3 regions of the Dechloromonas aromatica RCB genome follow, and region 1 is predicted to be linked to each of the others. Evidence: predicted binding sites of a transcription regulator. Region 1 holds the regulator's gene; each other region holds the start of a gene.
The links. Region 1 encodes FNR, which switches genes on or off when oxygen is low (the NO sensors DNR and NnrR bind a similar motif). Its sites were predicted from a motif close to TTGANCTAGNTCAA; they were not measured.

Region 1 (3,279 bases):
AACGGTCTGGGTCTGTCGACCATTGGCGCCCAATTCCTGGGCGGCAGCAATGGCGCTGGCAACAAGACCGATTCGCAGGGTTATTTCCTGCAGGGTACCTACAAGTTCGGTGCGACCAAGGTCGGTATCAATTTCGGCGAGAACAAGGACAAGGATGGTTACACGCTGGACAACACCCGGACGATCAACGGTGTCCTGCGTGCCACACCGGATAACCAGATCAAGAACCGTGCAGTCACGCTGGGCGTCTATCACTCGCTGAACAAGTACATCACGCTGGTCGGTGAGTACAACCAGGAGAAGATCACCAACGTTGCCGATACCAATTACGACAACAAGAACCGTACCCTTTCGTTTGGCGGCCTGATCTTCTTCTGATCGCCACAGCTCCCGTATTTCTTGCGTCAGATGTTTTCCTCGCATCTGTTCAGGACACCCTCCGGGGTGTCCTGTTTTTTTTCATTGCTGCTGCTTATATTTTTATTGGCCCGGATCGACTGTAGTCATGCTGCCGACGGGGTTGTTTCCAGGGTGGTCGAGGCTGGCGATTTTCGCTCAACCCACGAGGCGCTTGTCGAGGCGGTGGAGGCAGAGGGGCTGATTGTCGGGGCGGTTATTCCGTTTGGCCGGATGCTTGATCGAACAGCCGGCGCACTAGAGGCGGAGATGAATCCGTTGGTCGAGGCCGAGATTGTCCAGTTCTGCAGTGCCGGATTAGCCTGGCAGATGGTGGTTGAAGATCCTGGTCAGATTGCTTTTTGTCCCTTGTCGGTCGCCATCTATGTGACGGCAGCCGAGCCTGGTCGAGTGACCATGGTCTACCGCTCGACAGGGGGCGCGACACCGGCCCGCATCAAAGCCGAGGCGCTGCTGTTCAGGCTGGTCGAACGGGCCGCAGAACTGGCAAGACTGCGTTGGTAAAGCGTCAGCTGCGGTGGCTCATCAGGGCCTTCAGCCCATTGACGTTCAAAATCCGGATGTGTTTCTGCTGAACGGCGATGTGGCCTTCTTCCTGAAATTTCGAGAAGGCACGGGAGACGGTTTCCAGCTTCAGTCCGAGATAGCTACCGATTTCCTCGCGGGTCATGCGCAGGTAGAACTCGGCATGCGAGAAGCCGCGCGCCGTGAAGCGTTGCGACAGATTGAGCAGGAAAGCGGCCAGTCGCTCCTCGGCGCGCATGGTGCCGAGCAGCATCATCACACCATGATCGCGAACGATTTCCCGACTCATGACCTTGTGGAAGTGGTGTTGCAGCGTGTGGATTTCGCGCGACAGGCCTTCCAGTCGCGAGAACGGAATCGAACAAATTTCGCTGTCTTCGAGCGCGATGGCATTGCAGGTGTGGTATTCGGTGCTGATACCATCCAGCCCGAGCAGCTCGCCAGCCATCTGGAAACCAGTGACCTGGTCACGGCCATCTTCAAGCAGCACATCGGTCTTGAAAAAACCGCTGCGGATAGCGTAAATCGCGTCAAAGCCTTCACCGGCGCGGTAAAGATGGTCGCCGCGTTTTATGCGGCGACGAGTCGAAACCAGGTCGTCGAGGCGCTCCAGTTCTTCAATGCTGAGCCCAAATGGCAGGCATAGTTCGCGCAGGTTGCAATTGGAGCAGGCTGTCTTGATGACAGATAGCGAGATTTCCTGATTTAATGGGTGTGTTTGTGCCATTGGCAACCTGCGTTAGCTTGATCCAAGTCAACCGCAAAAGCATGCCATCCGAACATAATTCGAACAAATTTTAATGGCTTGCCTAATGAACTTCGCAACAGAAAACCTCGTCTTCGATCCGCAGATCATTCGCCGCTTCGACGTCAACGGCCCGCGCTACACGTCCTATCCAACGGCTGATCGCTTTGTTGAGGCTTTCGACTCGGAGGCTGCCAAGCTGTGGCTCGGAAAGCGCAATATTGGCGGGATCAGCCGACCGCTCTCATTATACTTCCACATCCCTTTCTGTAACACTATTTGCTATTACTGCGCCTGTAACAAGATCATCACCAAGGATCATGGGCGCAGCGCCAAATACCTGAAATATCTGGCCAAGGAACTCGAGATTCAGGCGGCGGCACTGGAAGGCCGCGACGGTGAGCACGAGGTCATCCAGTTGCATTGGGGTGGCGGTACGCCGACCTTCCTGTCGCACAGCGAAATGCGCCAGTTGATGGGCGAAACCCGCAAGCACTTCAAGTTGCTCGATGGCGGCGAATATTCGATTGAAGTCGACCCCCGCAAGGTGGATACGGCCACGGTCGCTCTGCTGGGTGAGCTGGGTTTCAACCGCATGAGCGTCGGCGTTCAGGATTTCGACGAAAAGGTACAAGTTGCCGTCAATCGCGTTCAGAGCGAGGAAGAAACCTACAGCGTCATCCGTGATGCGCGGGCCAACGGCTTCAAGTCAGTTTCTGTCGACCTGATCTACGGTCTGCCGCATCAGACGGTGATGGGGTTCAACCGGACGCTGGAGCGCGTTCTGGCGATGGATCCTGACCGTCTGTCGATCTACAACTATGCGCACATGCCCAGCATGTTCAAGCCGCAGCGCCGGATCAACGAAGGTGATCTGCCCTCAGCCGATACCAAGCTGCAGATTCTGGCGCTGGCGATCAAGAAACTGACCGATGCGGGTTATGTCTTCATCGGCATGGACCACTTTGCCAAGCCGGATGACGAACTGGCAGTTGCCCAGCGTCAGGGCCGCCTGCACCGTAATTTCCAGGGCTATTCGACTTACGCCGATTGCGACATGCTGTCTTTCGGCATCTCTTCGATCAGCAAGGTCGGGCCGACCTATTACCAGAACGTCAAGACGGCGGACGAGTACTACGATCGTCTGGATACCGATACGCTGCCGGTTTTCCGCGGTATCGAGCTGACGGCTGACGATATCCTGCGTCGTTCGATCATCCAGGCGTTGATGTGCCATTTCGAGTTGTCCATCGAGAGCATCGAAAGCGCCCATCTGATCGACTTCCACAAGTATTTCGCAGCCGAACTGGAAGACATGAAGGAAATGGAGCGGGCCGGTTTGCTCAAGATCGATCGCGAGTGGATCACCGTACTGCCACCAGGACGCCTGCTGGTTCGCATCATTTCCATGGTTTTTGATCGCTATCTGCGGGCAGGGCGCCAGCGGGCAACCTACTCCAAAGTCATCTGATCATCGTGTGCGGCACCGGGCGGGCAGAGTAAACTGCACGCTTCGGTGACTTCTGGTTTGCACGATGCCTGATTCCGGCTATCTCGCACTTTTTCTCGTTGGTCTGCTCGGCGGTACGCAT
Region 2 (3,279 bases), 1.0 Mb from region 1:
ATCGCCAGCTGGTATGGCAAGAAGTTCCATGGCCAGAAAACCTCGATCGGCGAACCTTATGACATGTTCGCGATGACCGCCGCCCACCCCTCGCTGGCCCTGCCGTCCTACGTGCGGGTAACCAGCGTACAGAGCGGCAAATCAGTGGTCGTCCGCATTACCGACCGCGGCCCTTTTCATGCCGACCGTGTCATCGACCTTTCCTACACTGCCGCCTACAAACTTGGATTGATCAACGGCGGCAGCGGCCAGGTCGAAGTCGAAGCGATTATTCCAGGCGACCTGGCCGGCACGACCTATGCCCAGACCACATCACCGCCCCGCGTCACCAGTACCACGAACGGGGACGATATCGAACAGCTGGCCAAACGCATGGCGCTCGAAGAACGGCCGGTCCAAACCGCAGTAATGGCTGGCATGAGTGGCGATACGGGCATACAAAAAGGGATTTATCTGCAGCTTGGCGCCTTCTCAAATGTCGAGAACGCCGAAAATCTGAAAAATCACCTGCTGCGCGAACTCGACTGGCTGACCGAAACGATGCGCGTCAATCCAGGCAGCGGCATACATCGCCTGCATCTCGGCCCTTATGCCAACCGCGGTGACGCTGACCGGGTGGCCGAAAAAATCAGCGCCGTACTAGGCTTCCGACCAACCGTCATTACCCGTTAAACGTCAGCAATTGACCTTGGCAACGACGATGTTGCCGCGCCCCTGGTAGTCGAGCGCCGAGAAACTCATCATCTTGGCCATGGCAATACCTCGACCGTTCGGGTCGAAGGCACGATCCGGGTCGAAGCTCAGGAATTTGTTCCATTCAAACCCATCGCCCTGATCGGTAATGGTAAACGCGACACTGTCGGCATTACGCTCGACCCTGACCGTGGCAAAACGATCACGGAACTGTGGCAGGGCAAGGCGACGTCTGATTTCCTCCTCCCAGTCCCCCTCCCACTTCAGCAGTGACTTTTCCTGATAGGTCACCCCCAGATTGCCGTGCTCGACCGCATTGACCATCAAATCGGACAAACCGGGTGCAGCGACATCCGGCACCGGGCACATGCTGGCCAGCACCGGAACCAGGCAACTGACATCCTCCAGCGTCACAAAGCGGTATTCGACACTCTGAATCAGCTTCTGGGTCTCTTCCAGACGAGCTGCACGGGTGCGTAGCTGACTGCGTCCCCGCCTATCCTCCATGGCGGCCCGGACGATGGAAATCAGCGCTTCGGGCTCGTAAGGCTTGGTCAAATAATAGTATGCCCCCGCCTCCAGACCTTCCCGAACCTGATCGGGAGAAGAAGCGGCCGTCTGCATGATGACCGGAATGTCGGCAAAGCGAGCTTCCCGCTTCATCCGGCGCAACAATTCCATGCCATCCAGTTCGGGCATCATCCGGTCGAGCACGACCAAGGAGAAATCACTGTCCGCTGCACTCAGGCTGGCCCAAGCCTCAAGCGGATTGCTGTGCATTTCCAGTTCGATGTCTTCCTGCTCGAGAAACTCCTCGATGATGAAGAGATTCAATTGCTCATCATCAACAACGAGGACACGTTCCTTGTTCATTCCTCAACCTTTCTCAATGGCCAGACACACGACTGGCGGGGCGCTTTTGGCGAAAGAGCAGTAAAACATGCCCCTCACTGTGGCCGATTACTGGCCACAATAATACCGTAATGAAGGCCAATGTAGCCTGGCACGAGCGATGGCTTTGACTAGGATCAATGGCGTTCCTGCAACGCTGGCTATACTCCGGCACTTGCTATTCAGGATGCCTCCCATGAGCTCCTTGCCCGATCTCGTTTGTCCGGCCGGCAGCCTGCCGGCACTCAAAGCCGCCGTCGATAACGGCGCCGACACTGTCTACCTCGGCTACAAAAACGACACCAATGCGCGCAACTTCGCTGGCCTGAACTTCGACACCAAGACCATGGCCGAAGGCATACGCTACGCCCATGCCAAGGGTCGCGAAGTACTGATGGCGATCAACACCTTCCCGCAGACCGGCCGGGTCGCCGATTGGCACAAGGCCGTCGACGGTGCCGTTGACCAGGGCGTGGACGCCATCATCCTGGCCGACATCGGCCTGCTCGACTACGCCCGCCAGCGCCATCCGCAACAGCGCCTGCATCTTTCCGTGCAGGGCTCGGCGACCAGCTACGAAGCGATCAACTTCTGCCAGCGTGAATTCGGCATTCGTCGCGCCGTATTGCCGCGCGTGCTGACGCTGGCCCAGGTCGAACATGTGATCAAGAACACCACAGTCGAAATCGAAGTCTTCGGCTTCGGCAGCCTGTGCGTGATGAATGAAGGCCGCTGCTGGCTGTCTTCCTACGCCTGCGGTGAATCCCCCAATACCGTCGGCGCCTGCTCGCCGGCCAAGTACGTCAAATGGGACAAGAAGCCGGGCACCATGGAAACCCGTCTCAACGGTGTCCTGATCGACCGTTTCGGCGACGACGAGCCAGCCGGCTACCCAACGCTGTGCAAAGGTCGCTTCGACGTGCAGGGAGACACCTATTACGCGCTGGAAGAACCGACCAGCCTGAACGTGCTGGAAATACTGCCGGACATCATCAAGATCGGGGTCAAGGCCATCAAGGTTGAAGGCCGGCAGCGTAGCCCGACTTATGTTGCACAAGTCACCCGTACGCTGCGTGCCGCGCTCGATTCGCTCCGCGATGGCAGCGAACGCTTCCACGTAAAACCAGCCTGGCAGGCGGAGCTGTCCAAGGTTTCCGAAGGCAGCCAGGCGACGCTCGGCGCCTACAGCCGGCCATGGCGCTAAAGGACAAAGCAGCATGAAACTTTCGCTTGGCCCCCTGCTCTATTTCTGGCCCAAGGGCGAGGTCATGGAGTTCTACGCCGAGATGGCTCAGAACCCCGCGCTCGACATCATCTACGTTGGCGAAGTGGTCTGCTCGCGTCGCCAGCAATTGCGCACCACTGACTGGATCGGCCTGGCCCGCGACCTGACCGATGCCGGCAAGCAGGTCGTCGTCTCGGCACAAGCCCTGCTCGAATCGGAAAGCGACCTCAAGGCCCTGCGCCGGCTGATCGACGACGCAGGCTGCTGGCTCGAAGCCAATGACCTTGGCGCCGTCAACCTCGTGCACGGCCAGGATTTCGTGGCCGGCCCGCATCTGAATATCTACAACGAGGCAACGCTGGCTTCCTTCGCCCGCTTTGGCCTGAAGCGCTGGGTGCCGCCACTGGAAGGCTCACGGAGCATGATCGAGGCGCTACACCGGAAAAAGCCGGCCGATGTCGAGACCGAGG
Region 3 (3,279 bases), 2.0 Mb from region 1:
AGCAATTTCTCCGGCAGAGGCGCTTTTCGGCAGTATCGGGTGGGCGTTCTGTTGCGTTACTTCGGACGCTTGTCGATCACCCGCTTGGCCTTGCCGACCGAGCGTTCGATGCCACCGACTTCAACAATGTCGATCTTGGCGGAGACGCCGATGTAGGACTTGATGTGGTGCTGCAGGTCGTGTGCCACAAATTCCTTCTCGGCAGCGCTGGCGAATTCGAACTCTGCCTTGATTTCGACATTGACCTTCATCGAGTCGAGGTGGCCGTCGCGGCTGACTTCGATCAGGTAATGCGGCGACAGCTTCGGCTGCTTGAGGATCAGTTCCTCGATCTGCGACGGGAAGACATTAACGCCGCGGATGATCAGCATATCGTCGGAACGGCCGGTGATTCGGTCGATACGGCGCATGGAGCGGGAGGTTGGCGGCAGCAGGCGGGTCAGGTCGCGGGTGCGGTAGCGGATGATCGGCATCGCTTCCTTGGTCAGCGAGGTGAAGACCAGTTCCCCCTTGCTGCCTTCGGGGAGCACTTCACCGGTGATCGGGTCGATGATTTCCGGATAGAAGTGGTCTTCCCAGATCACCGGGCCGTCCTTGCTCTCGGCACATTCGTTGGCGACGCCCGGGCCCATGACTTCCGACAGGCCGTAGATGTCGATGGCGTCGATACCGAAGACGTTCTCGATCTCGAGGCGCATGGCGTGCGTCCAGGGTTCGGCACCGTGGATGCCGATGCGCAGATCGGTGCTGCGCGGGTCGATGCCCTGCCGGCGGAACTCGTCGGCAATGTTCAGCATGTACGAGGGCGTGACCATGATGATGTTCGGCTTGAAGTCGCAGATCAGCTGGACCTGCTTTTCCGTCTGCCCGCCGGACATCGGGATTACCGTGCAACCCAGTTTTTCGGCGCCGTAGTGGGCGCCCAAACCACCGGTGAACAGACCGTAGCCGTAGGCGACATGGACGATGTCGCCGGGGCGGCCGCTGGAGGCGTAGATCGAGCGGGCGATCAGGTTAGCCCAGGTGTCGATGTCCTTCTGCGTGTAGCCGACGACGGTCGGCTTGCCGGTCGTGCCGCTCGAGGCGTGGACGCGGACCACTTTTTCGCGGGGCACGGCGAACATGTTGTAGGGGTAGTTGTCGCGCAGATCCTGCTTGGTGGTGAACGGGAATTTGGCCAGATCGGCCAGCGACTTGAAGTCATCCGGATGCACGCCGGCGGCGTCGAATGACGCTTTGTAGTGCGGCACATTCTGGTAAACGTGGTTCAGCGTCCACTTCAATCGTTCGGTCTGCAGAGCGACGATTTCGTCGCGGCTGGCATTTTCTATGGCGTGTAGGCCTAGTCTCATTATTCACTCCCTCCTGAACCGTCAATTTTCATATTGTGGAAAAGCGAGGCGCTTGAGCCAGATCAACTCTGTTGGTATTTCCCGGCTAACTGTCTATGCCTATCGACTGTACAGGGCTAAATCAAAGCACCTTGGAATGGGGCCATGCGACAATCTCGCCCCATGTTCGCAACAGCCGTCCGTGGCCTGATCGCCCACGCTTTTCCCATTCTGATTGCCCAGCTGTCCTCCATCGGCATGATGGTGGTCGATACCGCCGTGCTCGGTCATGTCAGCTCGCTCGATCTTGCAGCCGTGGCGATCGGCGGCGGCATTCATGTCTCGGTGGTCTTTGCGCTGGTCGGCATCCTGCAGGCCGTGGCGCCCGTTGTGGCGCATTTGCATGGAGCGAAACGCGACGACGAGGTGGCGGGCATCTTGCAGCAGGGGTTCTGGCTGGCCCTGCTGCTGTCGGTGCCAGGCATTCTTTTCCTGACCCATCCCGGCGTGGCGCTCGGCATGGCCGACATGGACGCGGCGGTCGAGGCCAAGGTGCGGCAATACCTCGGTCTGCTTGCCTGGAGCCTGCCAGCATCGCTGTGCTACCGGACGTTTTGGGCATTCTGCAATGCGCTGGGCAAGCCGCGGGTGCTGATGGGTATCGGCTTTTTCAGCTTGTGTCTGCATGCCGTGCTGGCCTGGGGGCTGGCCTTGCAGGGCTGGCTCGGCGAACCCCTCGGCGTGGTCGGTTGTGCCCTGTCAAACGTACTGATCGGCTGGCTGGCCTGTCTGAGCGGCGGCGCCTACCTGGCTTTCGGGCCGTTGGGGAAGCGTTACCAGCCGTTTGCCGACTGGCAGTCGCCGCGCTGGCCGATCTGGCGGGAATTGCTGCGCATCGGTGTGCCGATGGGCTTGTCCAATCTGGTTGAAATTACTTCTTTCACCCTGATCGCGCTGTTCGTCGCCTCGCTCGGCGCGCCGGTGGTGGCCGGGCATCGCATCGTGGCCAATATTTCGGCGCTGATCTACATGCTGCCGTTGTCGCTGGCTATTGCAACGATGGCGGCGCTCGGTCAGGCGGTCGGGGCACGTGACCCGCTGCGGGCCAGGGCGACCATTCGCGCAGGGCTGGTCCTTGCCGCCTGTTCGTCCTCGATGCTTGGACTCTTGCTCTGGCTGGGGGCGCAGCCGTTGATCAATGCCTATACCGATGATCCGGCTGTTCGCTCCGTGGCGCTTGGCTTGGTGGCGTATATCGCCATTTATCAGTTTTTCGATGCATTGCAGACGATTGCCGGCCACTGCTTGCGCGCTTATCGGGTGACTTTCTTTCCGATGCTGGTCCAGACTTTCTGCTTCTGGGGTATCGGCTTGCTTGGCGGTGCCTGGCTTTGCTACCGCTGGCAACCGCCGCTCGGCGTGGCTGGCTTCTGGCTGGCTTCGGTGATCAGTCTGGTTTTCGCAGCCGTCATGTTGCTGCCGCTGTTGGGCAAGGCCATTCAAGCGGCGGAATCGACTCCATAATTATGAATTTTGGCCTGCCGAAGTTTTTTCGGTCTGTGGTAACATTTTGGGCTGAACACGCTATAACCGGGTGGGGTCGGGGGATCGTTCGGCTACTGCTCATTGCTCGCAACTCAACTAAACGCAAGGAAAGCGCATGAAAATTCACGAATATCAGGGCAAACAAATCCTGAAGAAATTCGGCGTTACGGTTCCGCGCGGGATTCACTGCACGACCGTCGAAGACGCAGTCAAGGCAGCCGAAACCCTGGGCGGCAAGGTCTGGGTCGTCAAAGCCCAGATTCACGCTGGTGGCCGTGGCAAGGGTGGTGGCGTCAAGGTTGCAACCTCGCTCGAAAAAGTTCGCGAGTACGCCGGCCAGATTCTCGGCATGCAGCTGGTCACGCACCAGACCGGTCCGGAAGGCCAGAAGGTCCGTCACCTG

Region 2: the regulator FNR is predicted to act here: its motif matches at 1,712-1,725, upstream of ubiU (ubiquinone anaerobic biosynthesis protein UbiU).
Region 3: the regulator FNR is predicted to act here: its motif matches at 1,405-1,418, upstream of paaK (phenylacetate--CoA ligase PaaK).

Annotation. Positions count from the first base shown of each region.
Region 1 is NC_007298.1:1,147,511-1,150,789, forward strand. Features, by position in the region: gene DARO_RS05435 (porin) at 1-378, shown strand, start outside; gene DARO_RS05440 (DUF302 domain-containing protein) at 484-921, shown strand; gene fnr (fumarate/nitrate reduction transcriptional regulator Fnr) at 926-1,669, opposite strand; gene hemN (oxygen-independent coproporphyrinogen III oxidase) at 1,755-3,158, shown strand; gene DARO_RS05455 (sulfite exporter TauE/SafE family protein) at 3,223-3,279, shown strand, end outside.
Region 2 is NC_007298.1:124,782-128,060, reverse strand. Features, by position in the region: gene DARO_RS00615 (septal ring lytic transglycosylase RlpA family protein) at 1-672, shown strand, start outside; gene DARO_RS00610 (response regulator) at 676-1,566, opposite strand; gene ubiU (ubiquinone anaerobic biosynthesis protein UbiU) at 1,781-2,788, shown strand; gene DARO_RS00600 (U32 family peptidase) at 2,802-3,279, shown strand, end outside.
Region 3 is NC_007298.1:3,622,310-3,625,588, reverse strand. Features, by position in the region: gene paaK (phenylacetate--CoA ligase PaaK) at 57-1,352, opposite strand; gene DARO_RS17200 (MATE family efflux transporter) at 1,515-2,855, shown strand; gene sucC (ADP-forming succinate--CoA ligase subunit beta) at 2,992-3,279, shown strand, end outside.